DNA from 3 places in the Thalassospira indica genome. Region 2 is predicted to be linked to each of the others. Evidence: predicted binding sites of a transcription regulator. Region 2 holds the regulator's gene; each other region holds the start of a gene.
What was found. Region 2 encodes PhoB, which activates phosphate uptake and scavenging genes when phosphate is short. Its sites were predicted from a motif close to TNTCATAAAACTGTCA; they were not measured.

Region 1 (6,926 bases), 1.4 Mb from region 2:
TTGCAACTGGAACAAATGCTCTCGAGCATGATTCGTCGGGGCTACCTGAGTCGGAACATAGCCGATGCCAGCCACCAACGTAATCTTGATACTGTTGGTTATACAGACTTCAAATCTGCCAGCCGTAATGCAGGCAATGAATCTCTGGTTAGTTCGGTGATTGGCTGCTCGGGAACAGGTAAATCGACAGCTGTAGAGGCGATTCTGAGCTGCTATCCGCAAGTGATATATCACCCTGACTATCAGCATACCCAGCTGGTTTGGCTGAAGGTTGAGTGTCCCCATGATGGTTCCGTCAGGCATCTCTGCATCAACTTTTTCAGAGCGGTTGATGATGCCCTTGGCACAGATTATCAACAGTTATTTGTAAAATCGCGCTCTTCTGCAGAGTCGATGCTAGGTGACGTAGCGAGAGTAGTTGCGCTTCATTCGGTAGGCTTGCTGGCTATCGATGAAATTCAGCACTTGGAAAAATCCAAGTCGGGAGGCTCCCAGAAAATGCTGAATTTCTTTGTCACCCTGACCAATGTGATCAAGGTGCCGGTGCTGTTTATTGGTACCCCGAAAGCACTGGATCTGTTTACACCGACCATGCGTTCAGCTCGCAGGGCTGCCCAATTTGGCAGTCTGAACTGGAACCGCTTCGAACGTTCAGACAAGCCGGAACAAGACGCGGAGTGGGAGCGTTTCATCAAAAGGCTCTGGAAGCTGCAGTGGTTTGAAGCTCCGACTCCACTCACTGAGCCGATGAAAGACTTGTTCTGGGAGTTCACCCAGGGTATCCCTCATGTAGCGGTATCGCTGTTCTATCTCTGTCAGACCCGTGCTGTCATGGCCAGACGAGAGGTGATCGATCAGCTTCTTGTAGAAAAGGTCTTCAATGAAGAGCTTTCGCTAATCCACCCTATGATTAAGGCATTGCGAAGTGGCAGAAAAGAACAAATTCTGGCCTATGCTGACTTGGACATACCAACTGATACTATTCGCGCATCTGGCATCCATGTTGCTGATCCAGAGCTTCCACATACTTCTACTGAGCCTCAACAAGCCAGCAAAGCCCAACAGTTGATCGATATGTTGATGCAAATGGGTATTGGATCGGACATAGCCCCCGTGGTGGCCGAACAAGCTATTGAAGAGAAACCGGATGAGGATCTTTTGGGTCTGGTTGCACATATTCGAGCCTTACAGGAAAAGCCTACCCCTAAGCAGGTTTCTAAGAAAGCAGTGGCCAAACCGGCCAAGCCGGTGTATCTGAAAAATGATTTGCGGCTGGTTCGACAGAGCAGTGGTACTGAGACCTATAGCAAGTTTCAGGAAATGGGCGTTGTTATCCGGCTGGACAGCTTCCTGTGATTAGATCCGACCACATGGTATCAGACTTAATATACTAATGGGTTCGAAAGTAAGCGAACATCATTTATAATGTAGGCTCCGTTCGCCAAGCTTATCGGATATTTACACACATGCGCCACGATGACGGTCGTAAACTTGATCACAAAACATTAGAAGCCATTCGCGTTCGCGCCGTTCAACGGGTCATGGATGGCGAGAGTCCAGAAGTCGTCATCAAAGCGCTGGGGATGAGCCGAGCACGAATCTATGAATGGCTGGCTGCCTACCGCGAGGGTGGCTTTGACGCGCTCAAGGCCAAGCAGATTTCCGGTCGTCCCAAGAAACTGAGCGGTGCTCAGATCCGGGAGCTGTATATCTGGATAACGACCTTTACGCCGGACCAGTTGAAGTTTGATTTTGCCCTGTGGACTCGGGGCCGAGTGCGTGAGCTCATCCGGCAAAAGTTCAACGTCCGGTTAAGCGATGTCTCGGTCGGTCGTCTGCTTCGAAACCTGGGGCTGACGCCTCAGAAACCCCTGCATCGGGCCTACCAGCAAAAGCCAGAGGCCGTGAAACAATGGAAAGAAGAGACCTACCCGGAAATTCGCAAGGAAGCAAAAAAAGTCGGCGCCACCATCTATTTCGGCGATGAAGCCAGCATTCGGTCTGATTATCACAGTGGCACCACCTGGGCACCCAGGGGTGAAACTCCGATCATCCGTAATACGGGCAGTCGCTTCAGCATCAATCTGATCTCGGCCATCTCGCCTCGCGGCGAGCTTCGCTTTAAGACCATTCAGGGCAACATGAACACCGATGCGTTTCTTGGTTTCCTCAAGGCTCTGGTGCAAGACGTTGACAAGCCGGTTTTCCTGATCCTCGATAACCACCCGGTTCATCATGCTCGTCGGGTTCGAGACTATGTTGAGAGTCTCGACGGCAAGCTCAGGTTGTTCTTCCTGCCGCCGTACTCGCCGGAGCTGAATCCTGACGAGTCTGTTTGGGGCTATATCAAATACCATCACGTCGGTAAAAAGATCATTAACAGCAAAGAACAACTTCGGAGCACTGTTTACCGGCAGCTTCGACGTTTGCAAAAATTGCCACGACTATTGAAATCGTTTTTTGGCCATCCGGATTTGGCTTATATCTCCGGGTAATATTCGCTTACTTTATTTCGAATTAGTAAGTGCAAGGCTGTCCTTGCCCACCCTTAAGGCCACACCTTGAATTGCTGCCCGTTTCCAGATCCACCCCACCATAGTCAGCACCTGGAAGCGCGACCTATTGGAGAGCGCGTCCGACCTCCTCGAAGGCAAGAGTATAGTCGGTAAGCAATTCGATGAACTCAGCACGGACGAACTGTACCGTGAGATTCGCCGACTGACGGTGGAACGCAATTTTTGTTGCTTAAGCTCCTGGGTGGCTCGTTCCACTTTGGCTGAGCTCCATGTATTTCACAGAGCCCTTCGGAAAATCCTTGCGAACCAAAAGCACTTCATCAAACTGTCACGTCAGTGACACGACGGTGTCATCTCTCAGCTTTATCGTTCAATTGTAACTCGCAATACGGCGAGCTTATTTATTGCAAAAGGTGATCCTGTGGCCCCAACTCAATCAACCAATGTGATGCTTCGAGTCGAGAGTATGGGCGTAACCTACCCGGGAAACGTCCTCGCGCTCAAACCCACCACCGTTCACTTTCACAAGGGCGAATTCACCGTGCTACTGGGACTTTCAGGCGCGGGTAAATCCACTCTGCTTCGTTCACTGAATCACCTGGTTAAGCCCACAACCGGGAAGGTTGTGTCTGGCGAGTTTGGTGAACTGACCAACCGTAGAATCCTGCGACAGCACCGCAGCCGCACCGCCATGGTGTTCCAGCATCACCAGCTGATCGAACGATACACCGCGTTACAGAATGTGCTGACAGGCAGACTTGCGTATCACGGTACTTGGCGAAGCCTGCTTCCCCTGCCCCGGCAGGACCTGGAGTTGGCTCTGCAATGCCTCGACCGCGTAGGTCTGGCTGACAAAGCGCTTTCCCGAGTAGATCAGTTGTCCGGCGGCCAGCAGCAGCGGGTTGGAATCGCCAGAGCATTGGTGCAGCAACCATCCATGATTCTTGCCGATGAGCCCGTTGCCAGCCTGGATCCGGCCACTTCTGAAAAGGTACTCGGCCTACTGCGCGATATTTGTCAGGAAGATGGAATCACCGCGGTTATTTCCTTGCACCAATTGGAATACGCCCAGCGTTTTGCAGACCGGATCATCGGCCTTTCGAACGCTCATATCGTTTTTGACGATGCTCCTGAAAACCTGAAATCGAAACACCTGGACGAGATTTACCACCGTTCACCCAGCGTGGTAGCTGCGGAAGGCAAACCAGCCATCCATAAACCTAAGACCACCCCGATAACGACAGACGTACTGGAGATAGCACAATGAAGACAATGATTCACTCTTTGCTGGCTCTGATAATGATGCTCGGCATCCATTGGTCAGCCCATGCCGCAGATACAGACCCTGATCTTTTGAAAGTTGCCTTGCTGCCGGATGAGAACGCGTCAGAACTGATCAAGCGAAACCAACCTTTGAAGGATTACCTGGAAACCACTCTTGGTAAGGAAGTAGAACTGATTGTTACCACCGATTACTCCTCCATGATCGAAGCCATGCGTTTTGGCCGAATTGACCTGGCTTACTTTGGTCCGTTGTCCTATGTGATGGCCAAGAGTAAGAGTGACATTGAACCCTTTGCCGCCATGGTGGTAGACGGGAAGCCGACTTATCGCTCCATCATTATTGCCAATGCGGACTCTGGCGTTGGCTCCTTCGCGGATATCAAAGGCAAGAAAATGGCCTACGGTGACCGCGCATCCACTTCCAGCCACCTGATCCCCAAGGCCGTACTCCTTGAGAAGGCAGGGCTCGAAGCCGGAAAGGACTATGAGGCTCATTTCGTCGGTAGCCATGACGCTGTTGCGGTTAACGTCGCCAATGGCAATGCCGACGCCGGAGGGTTGTCCGAAGTTATCTTCGAGCATGTGATGGACCGCGGTTTGATTGATCGGAGCAAGGTCAAAGTGCTGGGCTACAGCGGTGACTTTCCTCAATACCCCTGGGCCATGCGTTCGAACCTGGCCCCTGAGCTGAAGAGCAACATTCAGAAAGCCTTTCTGCAGATCGATGACCCGGAGATTCTCGACAACCTGAAGGCTGAGGGATTCGCGGCAATTACCGACGAAGATTACGATGTCATCCGCGCTATGGGTGGCCTGCTCAATCTTGATTTCGCAAAAATGTGAGGAGTGCCCCATGAACTATACAACGACGGAACCGGCGACTCTGTCGCCGGCCCCGTCGGCCTCCGTGCTGGATGAGCACGCGAAAGGCTGGCGGAAAAAACTCGGACAGTCGCTGTTAGTGCTGCTCATCATTTTTGTCGCAAGTTGGTACGTAGGGCTGCTCAATTTCAATACACTTGCCAATGGCGTGCCAGCCATAGGCACACTCATTGGCGAATCTCTTCCACCTGACTTCACCAATGTGGCCAGCTGGGTGTCGCCGTTAATCGACACGCTTGCGATGAGCATTGCCGGTACTGCCATTGCAGTAACCTTGTCTGTGCCACTGGCATTCCTGGCTGCGCGCAACACCTCTCCACATCCGGTGGTGTTCCAAGTAACTCGAACCCTTTTAAACGGTTTGCGTTCAGTCCCGGAACTGATCATGGGCATCATCTTCGTGGCTGCTGTTGGTTTTGGGGCGTTGCCTGGCGTACTGGCGCTCGGTCTTCACTCCATTGGCATGGTTGGAAAGTTTTTTGCCGAAGCGATTGAGCATGTAGATGAGGCGCCAGTGGAAGCGACCGATGCTGCCGGCGCTACTCGCTTGCAGGTGCTCTATCACGCCGTGCTGCCACAAGCACTTCCTCAATTCGCGGACGTGTCCATTTATCGCTGGGAATACAATTTCCGTGCCTCGACCGTAATGGGCATGGTGGGTGCCGGTGGTATTGGCTTCGAATTGATGGGCTCGCTGAGAATCATGCAGTATCAGGAAGTCAGCGCCATTCTCATTGTCATCTTGTTGATGGTCACCGTCGTGGACAGTCTCAGTGGCCGCCTTCGTAAGAAATTCAAATAAGGAACGTCGATGAAACCCAAGGTTGTGATAACCCATAAGATCCATGACAGTGTTCTGGATGAACTTGCCCAAGATTGCGAGCTGGTCACCAACCAATCCGGCGCCACGTTGCCCCAGGAGGAAGTGGCTGCGCGCGTTGCAGACGCTGATGCGATGATGGCGTTCATGCCAGACCGAGTTGGAGAGGAGTTCCTACAGGGGTGTCCGCGCTTGAAGGTGATTGGTGCAGCCCTGAAAGGCTATGACAACTTTGATGTGGATGCCTGCACGCGTCATGGGGTTTGGCTGACATTTGTACCGGATTTGCTAACCGTGCCTGCTGCAGAGCTAACGGTCGGGCTGACGATCAGTCTCACCCGACAAGTCAAGGCGGCGGACCACTTCGTTCGATCCGGTGAATTTACTGGCTGGACACCACGCTTCTATGGGCAGGGGATCGAAGGCTCACGGATTGGTATTGTGGGTATGGGGGCCATCGGCCAAGCGGTGGCGCAGCGCCTGAACGGATGGGGAGCGGATTTAATCTATTCCCAGCCGGAACGTTTACCCGTGCAGCATGAGCAGGCACTGGGTTTGTCCCATACTCCCCTCAAGATGCTGCTGGCCCAGTCAGATATTGTGATCCTGGCACTGCCGCTCAATGAGCAAACCCTCCACACCATTAATCGCGAAACGCTAACAGGAATGAAACCGGGCGCATTCCTTATCAATCCCTGCCGTGGATCTGTGGTGGATGAGGGTAGTGTTCTGCAAGCGCTTCAATCCGGTCAGTTGGGGGGGTACGCCGCTGATGTGTTTGAGATGGAAGATTGGGCGAGAGAAGATCGTCCGAGGGAGATCGCCCAGGGGCTCAGGGCCCACCCCAACACGCTGTTTACTGCTCACATCGGATCGGCAGTCAGCCAGGTGCGTCTGGCTATCGAGCAACGCGCTGCTCGGAACATTCTGCAAGTGCTTCGGGGTGAGCGGCCGGATGATGCGATCAATGATCCCAGTGGCCGCGAGAGCGGCCCATGCTGAATCTTGTCTGGCTGAAGAGTTTCGTGGCGGTGCTGGACCACAACGGGTTTCAGGCCGCAGCCCGCCAGTTGGACATCGCACAACCCACACTGTCCCAGCACCTTCAAAAACTCGAAAACCAACTTGGCGTTTTATTGGTCCACAGGGGGCGCTCTGGCTGTGAGCCAACCCGGGCTGCCTTAACCTTGTTGCCTTTTGCCCGAAGTCTGCTCCGGCTGGAGGAGCAGGCGAGATCTTCCATTATGGAGGCTCGACTTCGCGTTGGGGCGAGCTCCAATATTGGGATTTATATGCTCCAGCCCTACATCCGTCGTTACAAGGAGCTGGGCGTAGGGCCCGAGGTGGATGTGGTAATAGATTCCAATCCGACTATTGCACGGCATTTATCGGACGGTGAGCTGGACGTGGCGATTATGGAGTGG
Region 2 (6,926 bases):
CTTGAGCGACGCATTGAGCGAGACGACAAATTCCGGCGCCGATGTCCCGGCGGCGACAATCGTCAGACCGACGATCACCTTGGAAACGCCCAGCAAAAGTGCAAGACCAACCGCCCCCCTTACGATGAATTCACCACCTGCTGTCAGGAGAACAAGACCCGCGATGATCTGAAGATAGGGGATAAGCTGTTCCAAAATATCTGCTCGTTTCAAAAGCGATTAAACCGGCCCTTTGTCGGGCCCGCGGAAGATGGCATTTGGCGGCGCGAATGGCAAGTCATCAGGCGGTGACAATTGCCACAGCACCTGATCGCAGGATTCCGTGGTGAATTTCGCAAATGCCGCAAATTTACCCACGACTGGCAGGGTTATTTTCGTTATCGTTGTAATCTCGTTATTTTCAGGGATTTAGGTCCTGATACCCATTGATTATTTGACCGCCTTCCGGAACGAATTTCGCCATGCATCACAGCGTCCTGTTTGAGCTGTTTCTTATTCTGACTGCCGCGATCATTGCGGTGCCGATTGCGCACAAGCTGCGTGCGAATTCGATCATCGGCTTTCTGATTGGCGGGTTCTTTATCGGGCCGTTCGGCTTTGGCCTGATTTCCGAACGCGAAGACATTTCCACGGTTGCCGAACTGGGCGTGGTTTTCCTGCTGTTCATGATCGGGCTGGAGCTTTCGCGTGATCGTTTGCGGGTGATTGGCGGGCGGTTTGCCGGTCTGGGCGTTTTGCAAATTCTGGTGTCGATGGCAGCCCTTCTGGGGCTTCTGGTTGTCATGGAATTCCCGCTGCCGACGGCCTTGGTGATTGCCGGCGCCCTTGCGCTTTCATCGACCGCGATCATTCTCAAACAGCTTTCCGATGACAAGCAGCTCAATACCCGGTTTGGCCGTGCGGCCCTTGCCATTTTGTTACTGCAGGACGTGGCGGTTGGTCCGTTCCTGATTATGGTGCAGGCCGCAGGTGACGCCGGAACGGAAACAAGCCCGTGGATGAGCATCCTGCTTGGTTTCGGGTCGGTCGCGTTGTTGTTGCTCGTCGGGCGCTATGTGTTGCCGCGGCTGTTTCGCTATATCGCGTCGCTCAAGAACCCGGAACTGTTTGCCATCGGCACGCTGTTTGTTGTGCTGGCGGCCAGCACCTTGACCGAGGTTTCCGGGCTTTCGATGGCGCTGGGGGCGTTTATCGCAGGGGTGATGTTGGCCGAAACCGAATTCCGCCATCAGATCGAAGCCGACATTTCGCCGTTCCGCGGCGTGTTCCTGTCGCTGTTCTTTATGTCGGTCGGCATGTCGGTTGATGCCGACGTTGTGTATAACGAATTTGGCACCATCGTCATGTGGCTGGTGCTGTTGCTGGTGATCAAGACGGCAGTTTTGTTCGTTCTGGCACGTGCGATCCGGTTTGAAACCGGCCTTGCCATCCGGGTAGCCATGAGCTTGGCCGCCGGCGGTGAATTTGCCTTTGTGATGTTTGCCCTGGCCGCCCAGAATGGTGCTGTACCGCTTGAAATGGCTGCGATGCTGATCCCGGTGGTGGCGATTTCGATGGCGCTGACCCCGACCCTGATCAGCCTTGGTCACAAGATCGAGGAAAAGCTTCATCCCAAGGAAGAAGACCAGCTTGGCGTGATTGCCGAAGAGTCCGAGGGCATCCACCAGCATGTTCTGGTGATCGGAAGCGGCCGCGTTGGACGGGTTCTGGCCCGGTTGCTCAAGACGCGCAACATTCCGTTCCTGGTGCTTGATAGTGATGCACAGCAGGTTTCGCGGGGCCGGGCAGAAGGATTGCCGGTTTACTTTGCCGACGGGTCCAGACCGGAAACTTTCCGGGCTGCACATACGGATGAAGCAAAAATTGCGGTTGTTGCCATGGGGAACCCGCATGCGACCGAGAAGACGGTCGCCCTTTTGCGCCAGCATTACCCGCATCTGAAGATCTTTGCCCGTGCGCAGGACATCACCCATATCGGGCCGCTGTCGCGCCACGGGGCGGATGCCGCCATCCCGGAGGTTCTCGAAACCGGGTTGAGATTATCCGATCACGTTTTGGCGGCGTGCGACGTGCCGCAGGAAGACATTGATGCCGAAATCGCCAAATTCCGCCGCGCGGACATGCTTTTGATGAATGAACTGGCGCCGCGCCCGCAGCGCAAACCGTCAGGGTCGGAGAATGCGGACAAACCGGCGAAGAAAGAAACCTGAAGACGTTACGACGTTAAAACAAAACCCCCGCAGCAAATCGCTGCGGGGGTTTTTTAATTAGATCAGGCTCTAAACCGGGTTAGGCAGCGGTTTCAGAGTCCAGCGCATAGCCCGCGGCACGGACCGTGCGGATGATATCGCGGGTGCCCTTGACGTCATTGAGCGCCTTGCGCAGGCGGCGGATATGAACGTCAACCGTGCGGGTTTCGACATAGATGTTCGGCCCCCAAACCGCGTTAAGCAACTGTTCGCGCGAGAAAACCCGCCCCGGATGTTCGAGGAAATAGCGCAGCAGACGGAACTCGGTCGGGCCAAGATGGATCGATTTTCCATTGCGGCTGACCCGGTGGGCGGCGAGATCCATTTCGATGTCGGAATAGATCAACTGCCCTTGTGGTTGCGCCGGACCGGACCGGCGCAAAAGTGCGCGGATACGGGCCAGAAGCTCGCCAATGGCAAACGGCTTGGTGACATAGTCATCAGCCCCGGTATCAAGACCGCGGATCCGGTCGCCTTCTTCACCGCGTGCAGTCACCATGATCACCGGCAAATCGCGGCTTTCAGGCTTGCGGCGGATCTGACGGCAGACCTCGATCCCCGACATTACCGGCAGCATCCAGTCGAGCAAAACCAGATCGACATGGGTTTCAGCCAGAATTTTCAACGCTTCGTCACCGTCACCGGCTTCGACAACCTGCATCCCCTCGCGTTCGAGGTTGTAGCGCAACATGGTTACGATTGCTGCCTCGTCCTCGACGATAAGAACCGTTGGGTCCATCTTCTATGCTCCCGTGTCAGTCATTCGGTTCGACAACAGCGAAGTTCGCTGCGTCGTTTTTTGGCCGGTCAATCCCCGGCAGGTCTTCGCCCTTGATCCGGTAATAGATCGTTTCGGCGATATTGGTTGCGTGATCACCGATACGTTCGATGTTCTTGGCAATGAACAACAGATGGGTCGATGCGGTAATGTTGCGCGGATCTTCCATCATGTAGGTCAGCAATTCGCGGAACAGCGAATTGTACATATCGTCGACTTCCTGATCGCGTTCCCAGACCCGGTGGGCCTTTTCGGCGTCGCTTTCGATATAGGCATCCAGGACATCCTTGATGATTTCCTGGGCCAGCTTGGCCATGTTCGGGATCGCCTGAACCGGGCGGATCGGCGGGATCTGGTTCAGGACCTGCGCGCGTTTGGCGATGTTTTTGGCAAGATCACCAATGCGTTCAAGATCGTTTGACAGCTTGAGCGCGGTCACCACCTGACGCAGGTCATCAGCCATCGGCTGACGCAGGGCCAGAAGACGGACGGCAAAGTCCTGGACTTCCTGTTCGAGCACATCAATGCGCTGATCGGACAGGATGACTTTCTCGGCCAGTTCGGAATCGCGTTTGACGATGGATCTGATCGAGGAAATAAGCTGGCTTTCAGCAAGCCCGCCCATTTGCGAAATGATGTTGTTCAGACGGGTCAGTTCCTCGTCGAACGAACTTACGATATGGGTATGTTCATCAGCCATTTATGCGTACTCCTGGCGTCGCTTAACCGAAGCGGCCGGTAATGTAACCCTTGGTGCGTTCGTCCTTCGGGTTGGTAAAGATCTGATCGGTTTCACCGACTTCAACCAGCTTTCCGAGGTGGAAGAACGCGGTGCGCTGCGACACACGGGCGGCCTGCTGCATGGAGTGGGTCACGATCACGATCGTGTAGTTCGAACGCAACTCGTCTATCAGTTCCTCGACCTTGGCGGTCGCAATCGGATCAAGGGCCGAGCACGGCTCATCCATCAGGATGACTTCCGGGCTGACGGCAACCGCGCGTGCGATGCAAAGGCGCTGCTGCTGACCACCGGAAAGACCGGTTGCCGGTGACTGCAGGCGATCTTTGACTTCTTTCAGAAGACCGGCACGTTCGAGCGAGGTCATGACGATTTCATCAAGTTCGTCACGCGAATTGACCAGACCATGAATACGCGGGCCATAGGCCACGTTGTCATAGATGGTTTTCGGGAACGGGTTCGGTTTCTGGAACACCATGCCGATGCGCGCGCGCAGCTGAACCACGTCGATCCGCTTGTCATAGATGTCGCGACCATCCAGGGTAACGTCACCTTTGATCGTCACACCGTCAATGGTGTCATTCATCCGGTTCAGGCACCGCAGGAAGGTGGATTTACCACAGCCCGACGGACCAATCAGTGCGGTTACCTGCTGTTCGGGGATATCAAGGTTGACCTCATAGAGGGCCTGATTGTCGCTATAGAAAAGATCGAGCTTGCGCGCGGTCATTTTCGGGTTTTCGACCGACGGCTCCGCCGTCATTGCGCTCTGGGATACAGCAGCCATTTTACCACTTCCGTTCAAATTTTTTGCGCAGATACACAGCCAGTCCATTCATCAGGACAAGGAAGGCCAGCAACACCATAATCGCTGCCGAGGTTTTCTCGACAAAGGCACGTTCCGGGCTGTCTGCCCACAGATAGATCTGGACCGGCAGAACCGTTGCCGGGTCAAGCGCCCCGCCCGGGATATCAACAATAAAGGCCACCATCCCTATCATCAGAAGCGGTGCAGTTTCCCCCAATGCCTGTGCCATACCAATGATCGTGCCGGTCAGAATGCCCGGCATGGCGAGCGGCAAGACATGGTGGGTCACGGTCTGAACCGGTGATGCGCCAAGCCCAAGAGCGGCCTGACGGATCGACGGCGGCACCGCCTTGATCGCCGCACGCGATGCGATGATGATCGTCGGCAAAGTCATCAGCGCCAGCGTCAAACCACCGACAACCGGGGCCGAGCGCGGCAAATGCATGACATTGAGATAGACCTCAAGCCCCAGCAGACCAAACACGATGGATGGAACCGCGGCCAGGTTGTTGATGTTGACTTCAACAATCTGGGTGAAGCGGTTCTTGGGCGCGAATTCTTCGAGATAGATCGCCGCCAGAACCCCAATCGGGAAGGACAATGCCAAAGTCACAAGCAGGGTATAGAACGAGCCAACAGCCGCCCCCCAGATACCGGCAAGTTCCGGTTCGCGGGAATCGCCACTGGTAAAGAAGCGGGTGTGGAACTGTTTTTCCACCGCACCGTCAGCAACCAGTTCGTTATACCAAGCGACTTCGTTGTCATTGAGGCGACGGTCGCCTTCGTCAACGGTGGGATCGATATAGCCCTTGTTGAGCATGTCGAAATCATCACCGGAAATCAGCCAGATGGTGCGCGTTTGGCCAATCAGGCTCGGATTTTCGAGAACCCGTTCGCGCAGATCATAAGATGCGCCGCCTGAAACGATGCCATAGAGATCACGTTTGTCACTGCGCGAGGTCACATCCGGGAACCGATCACGCAGCGCCTGTTTGACCAGACCATCAAAGTTCGCGCGCCCGATCACGTCGGGATCGCCGGTCCGGTCCGGATCGATCACAGCCGGATCAAAGGTCACTTCGAGCTGGACATAGGTCTGGTAAAAGGCGCTGTAGCCTTTAGAGCCGATCGAGAGTGCCAGCGTGCAAAGCGCCAGCAGCGCCAAACAGATCGCAACCAGACCATAGCTTTTAAAGCGGCGTTCGGCCGCGTAACGTTTCTTGATGTTACGGGCGATTTTCGGGCTGTCCCAGTCAACCGGCTTGCGCAGATTGTCAGAGATCACTTTGGCCGCAGCTCTGTCTTCCATAAGAGATGCCATATCAGTCATATTTCTCGCGATACTTCTGAACAACCTTAAGGGCAAATACGTTCAGCCCCAAGGTGACAAGGAAAAGAACCAGCCCCAACGCGAAGGCCGAGAGGGTTTTTGCACTGTCGAACTCCTGGTCGCCGACCAGAAGCGTCACGATCTGCACGGTAACAGTGGTCACCGCCTGAAGCGGGTTCACCGTCATGTTCGCGGCAAGACCAGCGGCCATCACAACAATCATGGTTTCACCAATCGCCCGCGAAACGGCCAACAGAACCGCCCCGACAATACCGGGCAAGGCGGCCGGGAAAATCACCTGCCGGATGGTTTCCGATTTGGTCGCCCCCAATGCATAGGACCCGTCACGCAGCGATTTCGGCACCTGCGACATCACGTCATCAGACAGCGAGGACACAAACGGAATGATCATGATGCCCATGACAAGACCGGCGGCCAGCGCACTTTCCGAACTGACATCGAGGCCGAGGATCGCGCCATTGTCGCGCAAGAACGGTGCCACGGTGAGCGCGGCAAAGAAGCCATAGACAACCGTTGGCACGCCCGCCAGAATTTCAAGTGCGGGTTTGGCAACAGCGCGAAATTTAGGCGCGGCATATTCGCCCATATAAATGGCCGAAAACAGGCCGACCGGCACCGCGACACACATGGCAATCAGCGTAATCAGCAAGGTACCGACAAACAGCGGAATCATGCCAAACGCCCCCTCGGACGCCACCTGATCGGCACGGATCGCGGTTTGCGGGCTCCATTCCAGACCAAACAGGAAGTCGAGCGGGTTGATCTTGCTAAAGAAATGCAGGGTTTCGAACATCAGTGAAAACACGATGCCGACCGTTGAAAGGATCGCAATCGCCGAACAGACAATCATGATCGCGCGCGAGATGCGTTCAACATTGTTGCGCGCGCGCATATCCGCTTCAATCCGTCGATAGGACAGGACAAGACCGGCAAGCGCAACCGACAGCATGACAACCACCAGCGCCGCATTGGCGATGGTTTGCAAATTGGCAAGTCTGCGC
Region 3 (6,926 bases), 2.0 Mb from region 2:
CGAACGCGAAGATCCGACCATCTTTGCCAACTTTGACCCGCATGAACGCACTATTTTACGTTTCCATGACGTGATCGAGGACAAGGAAGGTCGTCCGGCACCGACCAAGGCCGATGTCGAAGCCATCCTTGCCTACGGCGAAACCCTGATCGGAAGCCGTGCGGATCGTCGCGATGGCCATTTGCTGGTGCATTGTCACATGGGCGTGTCGCGTTCGACCGCCGCGATGATCACCCTGATGGCACAGTGCGAGCCGGACCGTGACGAAGACAGCATCTTTACCAGCATCCGCGAAATGCGCCCGATTGCCTGGCCGAACTCGGTCATGATCGCCTTTGCCGATGAACTCTTGGGGCGCGAGGGGCGCCTGACCGCGGCCCTTCATCGCCACTACGCCATTCAGCTTGAGCGTGATGCGATGTTCGAACGCTGGATGACCGAACTGGAACGCCAACGCGAAGTCGGCTTTGGCAAAGGCCTGCAGAGGACGTAATTCGCCCGCCACAGGCACAGTGTCGCAGCAACTTCGTGGACGTTACAGCTGCTGCGATAGGGTTTTGGTTTTTTCAGTAACAACATTGCCGGTGTGTTTGGTCGATTTGCTTTCGATCAGCAGGACCCAGCACTCTTCCTTGGCAATCGGGTTATGCATGACCCCTTTGGGGATGGTCAGGAATTCGCCTTCGCTCAGTTCGACCTTGTGGTCTTCGAACTCGATGATCAGGCTCCCCTTGACGATATGGAACAGCTCGTCTTCCTCGTCATGGGCATGCCAGACCAGTTCGCCTTTTACTTTTGCAATTTTGAGATATTGGTCATTCACCTCGCCAATGATCTTCGGCGACCAATAGTCGGTAATTTGATCAAAACTTTGCATCAGATTGCGTGCGACGAGTGTGCTCATGAAAATGCCCTGTTGTCTGCTAGTGTGGTTTGATTTTGATTTCGCGATTTTATATCCGGGGCGATTTTCGCACTGAAGTCCTAATCTTTTTGGGCCAAGCCTTTTGCGCAAGAATGTGAAAAGCCGAAATGCTGGCGAATGCGACGCCGCGTTCGATTAGCATTTGTGTGACGCGTTGAATCGATTTAAAAGGCGGTGGGTCCCACAGACCACATACTATTGATCCGCCGAATTTGCGGACAATTCGAACGGAGAAACGTCATGACAGCCAAAGCTGTTTGTCTTGGGGAACTGCTGATTGATTTTGTTCCGACCGTGACCGGAACCGGCCTTGCCGATGCGCCGGCCTTTGCCAAGGCGGCCGGGGGCGCACCGGGAAATGCGGCTGTGGGTTTGCAGCGTCTGGGTATTGAAACCGGTTTTATCGGTAAACTCGGCGATGATGCCTTTGGCCATTTTCTGGTCGATACCCTTAAGGCCGACAATGTCGATACATCGGGCATTGTTCTGACCAAGGAAGCCTTGACCGGGCTTGCATTCGTCTCCCTGCGTGCCGATGGGGAACGCGAATTTTCATTCTATCGCAGCCCGTCAGCCGACATGCTGCTCAGCATTGCTGATCTTGATCAGGACATGCTGAAATCCACCGATCTGTTCCATTACGGAACGCTTTGCATGATTGATGATGACCCGCGCGCGGCAACGCTTGAGGCGATCAAGATTGCGCGTGAAAACGGCGCGATCATTTCGTGTGATCCGAACCTGCGCCTGCCGCTTTGGCCGAGTGCAAAAAAGGCACGTGAAATCCTGCGCCTTGCGATCAGTCAGGCCGATGTCGTCAAGATGTCGGACGAGGAAATCACCTTTGTTTCCGGCAAGGATGACCTTGAAGAAGGCATCAAGGATCTGTGGTGTGATCAGTGGCGTGCAATGATTGTGACTTACGGTCCCAAGGGATCACGTTACATCACGCCGGCCTTCGATGGCTTTGTGCCGTCCTTTGAAATCACCGCGGTTGATGCGACCGGGGCAGGGGACGGCTGCACGGCAGGCTTCCTGTCGCGCCTTTTGAAGGATCCGGAACTTCTGGGGGCCGAAGAAAAACTTGCAGCCGCGTGCCGCTTTGCCAATGCGGTCGGTGCGATTACGGCGACCAAGCGCGGGGCGATCAACGCCTTGCCGACGGAAAAAGAAGTCGAAGAGTTTCTTTCGAACCGATAAGATCACAGGCGTAAATGAAAAATCACGCGGCGGCCATAATCTTGCCGCCGCGTGCTGCAAACTGTCCCACACATGGTTTGAAACGCGTGTTAGCCTGTTGGCAACAGCACCGTATTGTTACGAATAAATTTGAATGGGCCGAGGGTGGTATGTCTGCTGATAAAATGACCGCAAGCTGGGATAAACTCGATCAACTGGGCGCGGAAGTTTCCGAAAAGCTCAATCTGCGTCAGGCTTTTGCCAACGATCCTGCGCGCTTTGAACGATACAGTGCGGCCCTCAATGACCTGTTTGTTGATTATTCCAAAAACCTGATCACCGACGATGTGATGGCGGCCCTGGTTGAGCTTGCCAAGGCGGCCAACGTTGAAGGCTGGCGCGACCGGATGTTTAATGGTGATCGGATCAATGTCACCGAAAACCGCGCAGTCCTGCATACGGCGCTGCGCAATCTTGATGGTGGCCCGGTCGAGGTTGACGGCGAAGACGTCATGCCGGCGGTCAAGGAGGTCCTTGGCCGTTTGAAGGACTTCGCGGCACGCGTGCATTCCGGTGAATGGAAGGGCCATACCGGCAAGAAAATCACCGATGTGGTCAATATCGGTATTGGCGGCTCCGACCTTGGCCCGGTCATGGTCAACGAGGCGCTGCGGCCATATCACATCGATGGCATTCGCTGCCATTTCGTGTCCAACGTCGATGGCGCGCATATTGTCGATACGCTGAAATTCCTTGATGCGGAAACGACGCTTTTCATAATCGCGTCCAAGACCTTCACGACGGACGAAACACTGACCAACGCCTATTCGGCGCGTGATTGGCTTGTCGGGATGCTGAAAGACGAAGCCGCCGTCGCCAAGCATTTCGTTGCGGTTTCAACCGCGCTTGATAAGGTCGCGGCATTTGGCATTGATACCGACAATGCATTCGGTTTCTGGGATTGGGTTGGCGGACGTTACAGCCTGTGGTCGGCAATCGGTCTGCCGATCATTCTGGCCGTCGGGTATGACAAGTTCGAAGAACTTCTGCGCGGTGCGCAGGCAATGGACAACCATTTCAAAACAGCCCCGATTGAAACCAACATTCCCATGATCCTTGGTATGATCGGGGTGTGGTATCGCAATGTGCTGGGGGCATCGAGCCAAGCCATCCTGCCTTATGATCAGCACCTGTCACGCCTGCCGGCCTATCTGCAGCAGGCCGATATGGAAAGTAACGGCAAATCAGTCACCCGCGATGGCAAACCGATTGCCTATGAAACTGGCCCGATCATCTGGGGTGAGCCGGGGACAAACGGCCAGCATGCGTTTTATCAACTGATCCATCAGGGTACCGAACTGATCCCGGTTGATTTCATCGTGGCGGCCAATGCGCTGCATCCGTTGGCGAACCATCATGACAAGCTGGTGTCGAACTGCCTTGCACAGGCCGAGGCATTGATGCGCGGCAAGACCGAGGCCGAAGTCCGTGAAGAGCTTTCTGGCAGTGACCTGTCACCGGCCGAGATTGATGTGCTGGCACCGCAAAAGGTGTTTGATGGCAACAAGCCCAGCACCATGATCCTCTATAAGCAACTTGATCCCTTCACCCTTGGCCGACTGGTCGCGATGTATGAACACAAAATCTTTGTTCAGGGCATCATCTGGAACGTCAATTCCTATGATCAGTGGGGCGTTGAGCTTGGCAAGCAGCTTGCCAAGGAACTGCTTCCGATGGTTGAGGGCAAGGAAGATGCCGGATCGCGTGATGCATCGACCGCCGGTCTGATCAAGCGCCTGCATGCCTTGCGTGGCGCATAAGCTGGATTAGTCGTCCTGATCATCGGCGACGATGCGCAATCGATAATGACCCGAAGGGCGGTTTTGGCCATGGCTGATGCCGCCCTTTTCAAATGTCAGGCCGCCCTTTTCAAATGTCAGTTTGCGCTCGGCACACAGTTGTTCTGCCACCTGATGCACGCGCGGAATCAAATCCCGCCAGTAGGAGCCAAAGGTTTTGGCAACTTCGGACGGGCAGATCGTTTTGTCCGGCCCGCGCTCTGTTGCCAGATCAATCACGCGCTGGCGCAGGATGGCATAGGTTGGCTGATCTTCGTCTTTTTGGTCAAACATCATGATAATTGGTCCTGCATGTCGGTTTTTGCAGGTTGTTTTCGCTGGCGTCGGCACCGGTCAGAGCAATATTGAACCTCCTCCCAGCAATCCTTCCATTTGCGCCGCCAGTTAAACGGGCGGGCGCATGTCACGCAGGTTTTCTGCGGCAGGTCTGATTTGCTGTGACTATGTCCATTGGCATTTTGCGGCATGATACTGTGTTCGGATGACGTTTACCGATTATCCGATCAGGGCTTCGACCATGGCATGTGCAGCGGACCGGCCACTGCGCCAGGCCGCCTCGACCCGTGCGCCAAGGCACCAGTCGCCTGCGGCAATCACCCGGCCGTTCATGCCGTTAAGGTGACTTTTGCCAAGTGGCAATTCAGTCCGCGCATAACGCCAACGATGGGCCTGCACCGAATGAAGTTCCGGCAGTTTCACACCACTGACATCACGAAGGGCGGCCAGCAGCTTTTCAATCACGCGGTCCTTGTCTTCTTCAAGGTGCTGACGTGACCATTCCGGGCTGGCGTGCAGGACCCACGGATCGGGTGTGCGACGGTGGAACATGTCATTGTTCTGGCTGCTGCGTGCGGCCCAGCTGATTTCGGGGCTGGGATGCAGCATCGCGTCAAAGCCGGTCGGAAGCGGCGTTTCAAACGCCGCCATCACCGCCCAGCACGGCGCCATGACAACCTCGTCAATCGGGGAATAGCGCGGGGCAAGCGGACGCAAAAGTTCGGCGGTTTGCGGGGCAGGGGCGGTCACGATCACGCCATCAAACGGGCCGAACCTGCCATCGAGATCATCATGCAGCATAAAACTGCGCGGACCAGTCGGTTCGATCCCGACGATGCGATGCTGTTTCTGGATCGGGAAAGTATCGATCAATGGGCCGATCAGTTTGTTCATCTGCGGCGCACCCTGATACCAGGACTCTTCTGCCAGATTGCCGAGATGGCGTGCGATCGGTGACAATGCCACGCCCGATTGGGTCGGGGCCGGAGTCCCGCGATGCAGGTTCGGCGACCAGTTCTGTGCGGCGTTAAATTCTTTGGCTTCTTGCAGGAAGGCATTAAATCCGGGATCGCGGGCTGTCACGTATTGCGCCCCGTGATTAAAATGGCCGAAATCGGTACGCCGAGATGCCAAACGTCCGCCAAGCCCACGGCTTTTTTCAAACACGGTTACATTCATGCCAATGCGATGAAGGGTGCTGGCCGCCTTAAGGCCCGCCATTCCTGCACCAATGATCGCAATATTCAGGTTTGACATCTGCGGCATGTGTGGCTCCTGTCTGGGTCCCGGGGCACGTCCCGAAGGCGTAAATTTATTGATGGTTTCAATACGAAACGACATCGTGATTGGAGCAGTGCGTTTGCGAAGAAATTTATGAAACTGTCATGGCCGGGTCATGAAGCCGTTACAACAAACACGCAGTCTGCCAGACTTGTTTAAGGTTATTCCAAGGGGAAAACATGCGTTCTTCATTGATGGCGACAGCCGCTGTTTCACTGCTTTTGACTGCCTGTGCGGGCACGACACCCAATCACACCATGATGGCTGGTGATGTCATCAATGCAGGTGCACATCCGATCACGATTGTGCCGATGGGCGAATACCGTACCGGCATGCTCGATGAAAGTGCGGCCGAAATCCCGGCCTTCGACCCGGTTACAAAACGCGTCTTTGTCGTAAACGGTGCCGACAAGGTGATCGACATTCTTGATATGTCCAATCCGTCCGAACTTGGCAAAATCGGTTCGATCGACCTGTCCATATGGGGCAAGGGTGCCAACAGTGTTGCCGTGATGAATGGTGTTGTCGCGGTTGCCGTTGAAAACGAAGACAAACAGTCACCGGGTCAGGCTGTTTTCTTTGATACCGAAGGCACCTTTATCTCGGCTGTGACTGTCGGTGCGCTGCCCGACATGATCAAGTTTTCCCCGGATGGCAAATATGTTTTGGTCGCCAACGAGGGCGAACCCAATGATGCCTTCACCATTGATCCGGAAGGCAGTGTTTCGATCATCTCCATGGCCGGTGGTGTAGAAAACCTGTCGGCAGGCGATGTTAGCACGGTTGATTTCAACTTCCTGAATGATGGCAAGCTGCCCTATGGCATGCGGACATCAAACCCGGGTAAATCAAGCGTCGCGCAGGATGTTGAACCGGAATATATCGCCGTCTCCAAGGACAGCAAAACCGCCTATGTATCCCTGCAGGAAAACAATGCTGTCGCGATCATTGATATCGAAACCGCAACCGTTAAACGCGTTGCTGGTCTTGGTTTCAAGGATTATTCGGTTCACGCCTTTGATGCCAGCGACAAGGACGGCAAGATCAATATCCGCACCTGGCCAGTGATGGGCATGTACATGCCTGACACCATTGATGTGATCCATATCGATGGCAAGGACTGGGTACTGATCGCCAACGAGGGTGATTCACGTGATTATGACGGCTATAGCGAGGAAACCCGCGTTGGCAAACTGACCCTTGATCCGGGTGTGTTCCCGACGGCAAGCACTCTGCAAAAGGACGAAAATCTTGGGCGTTTGAAAACCACAACCGCACAGGGCGATATCGACTTTGATGGCGATGTTGATGTGATCTACAGCTATGGTGCACGGTCGTTCTCGGTGCTTGATGCCGCTGGCGAGATGGTTTTTGACAGCGGCGATGCGTTTGAACAGATTTTGGCG

Region 1: phnC (phosphonate ABC transporter ATP-binding protein) is a predicted target of PhoB. The motif match lies at 2,832-2,847, and genes of this name have one in related genera.
Region 3: DY252_RS13515 (choice-of-anchor I family protein) is a predicted target of PhoB. The motif match lies at 5,610-5,625, and genes of this name have one in related genera.

The regions. Positions count from the first base shown of each region.
Region 1 is NZ_CP031555.1:4,067,212-4,074,137, forward strand. It holds gene DY252_RS19045 (ATP-binding protein) at 1-1,356, shown strand, start outside; gene DY252_RS19050 (IS630 family transposase) at 1,467-2,495, shown strand; gene phnC (phosphonate ABC transporter ATP-binding protein) at 2,965-3,783, shown strand; gene phnD (phosphate/phosphite/phosphonate ABC transporter substrate-binding protein) at 3,780-4,643, shown strand; gene phnE (phosphonate ABC transporter, permease protein PhnE) at 4,654-5,484, shown strand; gene DY252_RS19070 (phosphonate dehydrogenase) at 5,494-6,504, shown strand; gene DY252_RS19075 (LysR family transcriptional regulator) at 6,498-6,926, shown strand, end outside.
Region 2 is NZ_CP031555.1:808,489-815,414, reverse strand. It holds gene DY252_RS03950 (calcium/sodium antiporter) at 1-195, opposite strand, end outside; gene DY252_RS03945 (cation:proton antiporter domain-containing protein) at 462-2,210, shown strand; gene phoB (phosphate regulon transcriptional regulator PhoB) at 2,290-2,988, opposite strand; gene phoU (phosphate signaling complex protein PhoU) at 3,005-3,727, opposite strand; gene pstB (phosphate ABC transporter ATP-binding protein PstB) at 3,750-4,553, opposite strand; gene pstA (phosphate ABC transporter permease PstA) at 4,555-5,904, opposite strand; gene pstC (phosphate ABC transporter permease subunit PstC) at 5,897-6,926, opposite strand, start outside.
Region 3 is NZ_CP031555.1:2,853,896-2,860,821, reverse strand. It holds gene DY252_RS13550 (tyrosine phosphatase family protein) at 1-493, shown strand, start outside; gene DY252_RS13545 (cupin domain-containing protein) at 536-904, opposite strand; gene DY252_RS13540 (PfkB family carbohydrate kinase) at 1,166-2,125, shown strand; gene pgi (glucose-6-phosphate isomerase) at 2,275-3,924, shown strand; gene DY252_RS13530 (DUF3253 domain-containing protein) at 3,931-4,239, opposite strand; gene DY252_RS13525 (DUF2256 domain-containing protein) at 4,236-4,430, opposite strand; gene DY252_RS13520 (NAD(P)/FAD-dependent oxidoreductase) at 4,459-5,505, opposite strand; gene DY252_RS13515 (choice-of-anchor I family protein) at 5,700-6,926, shown strand, end outside.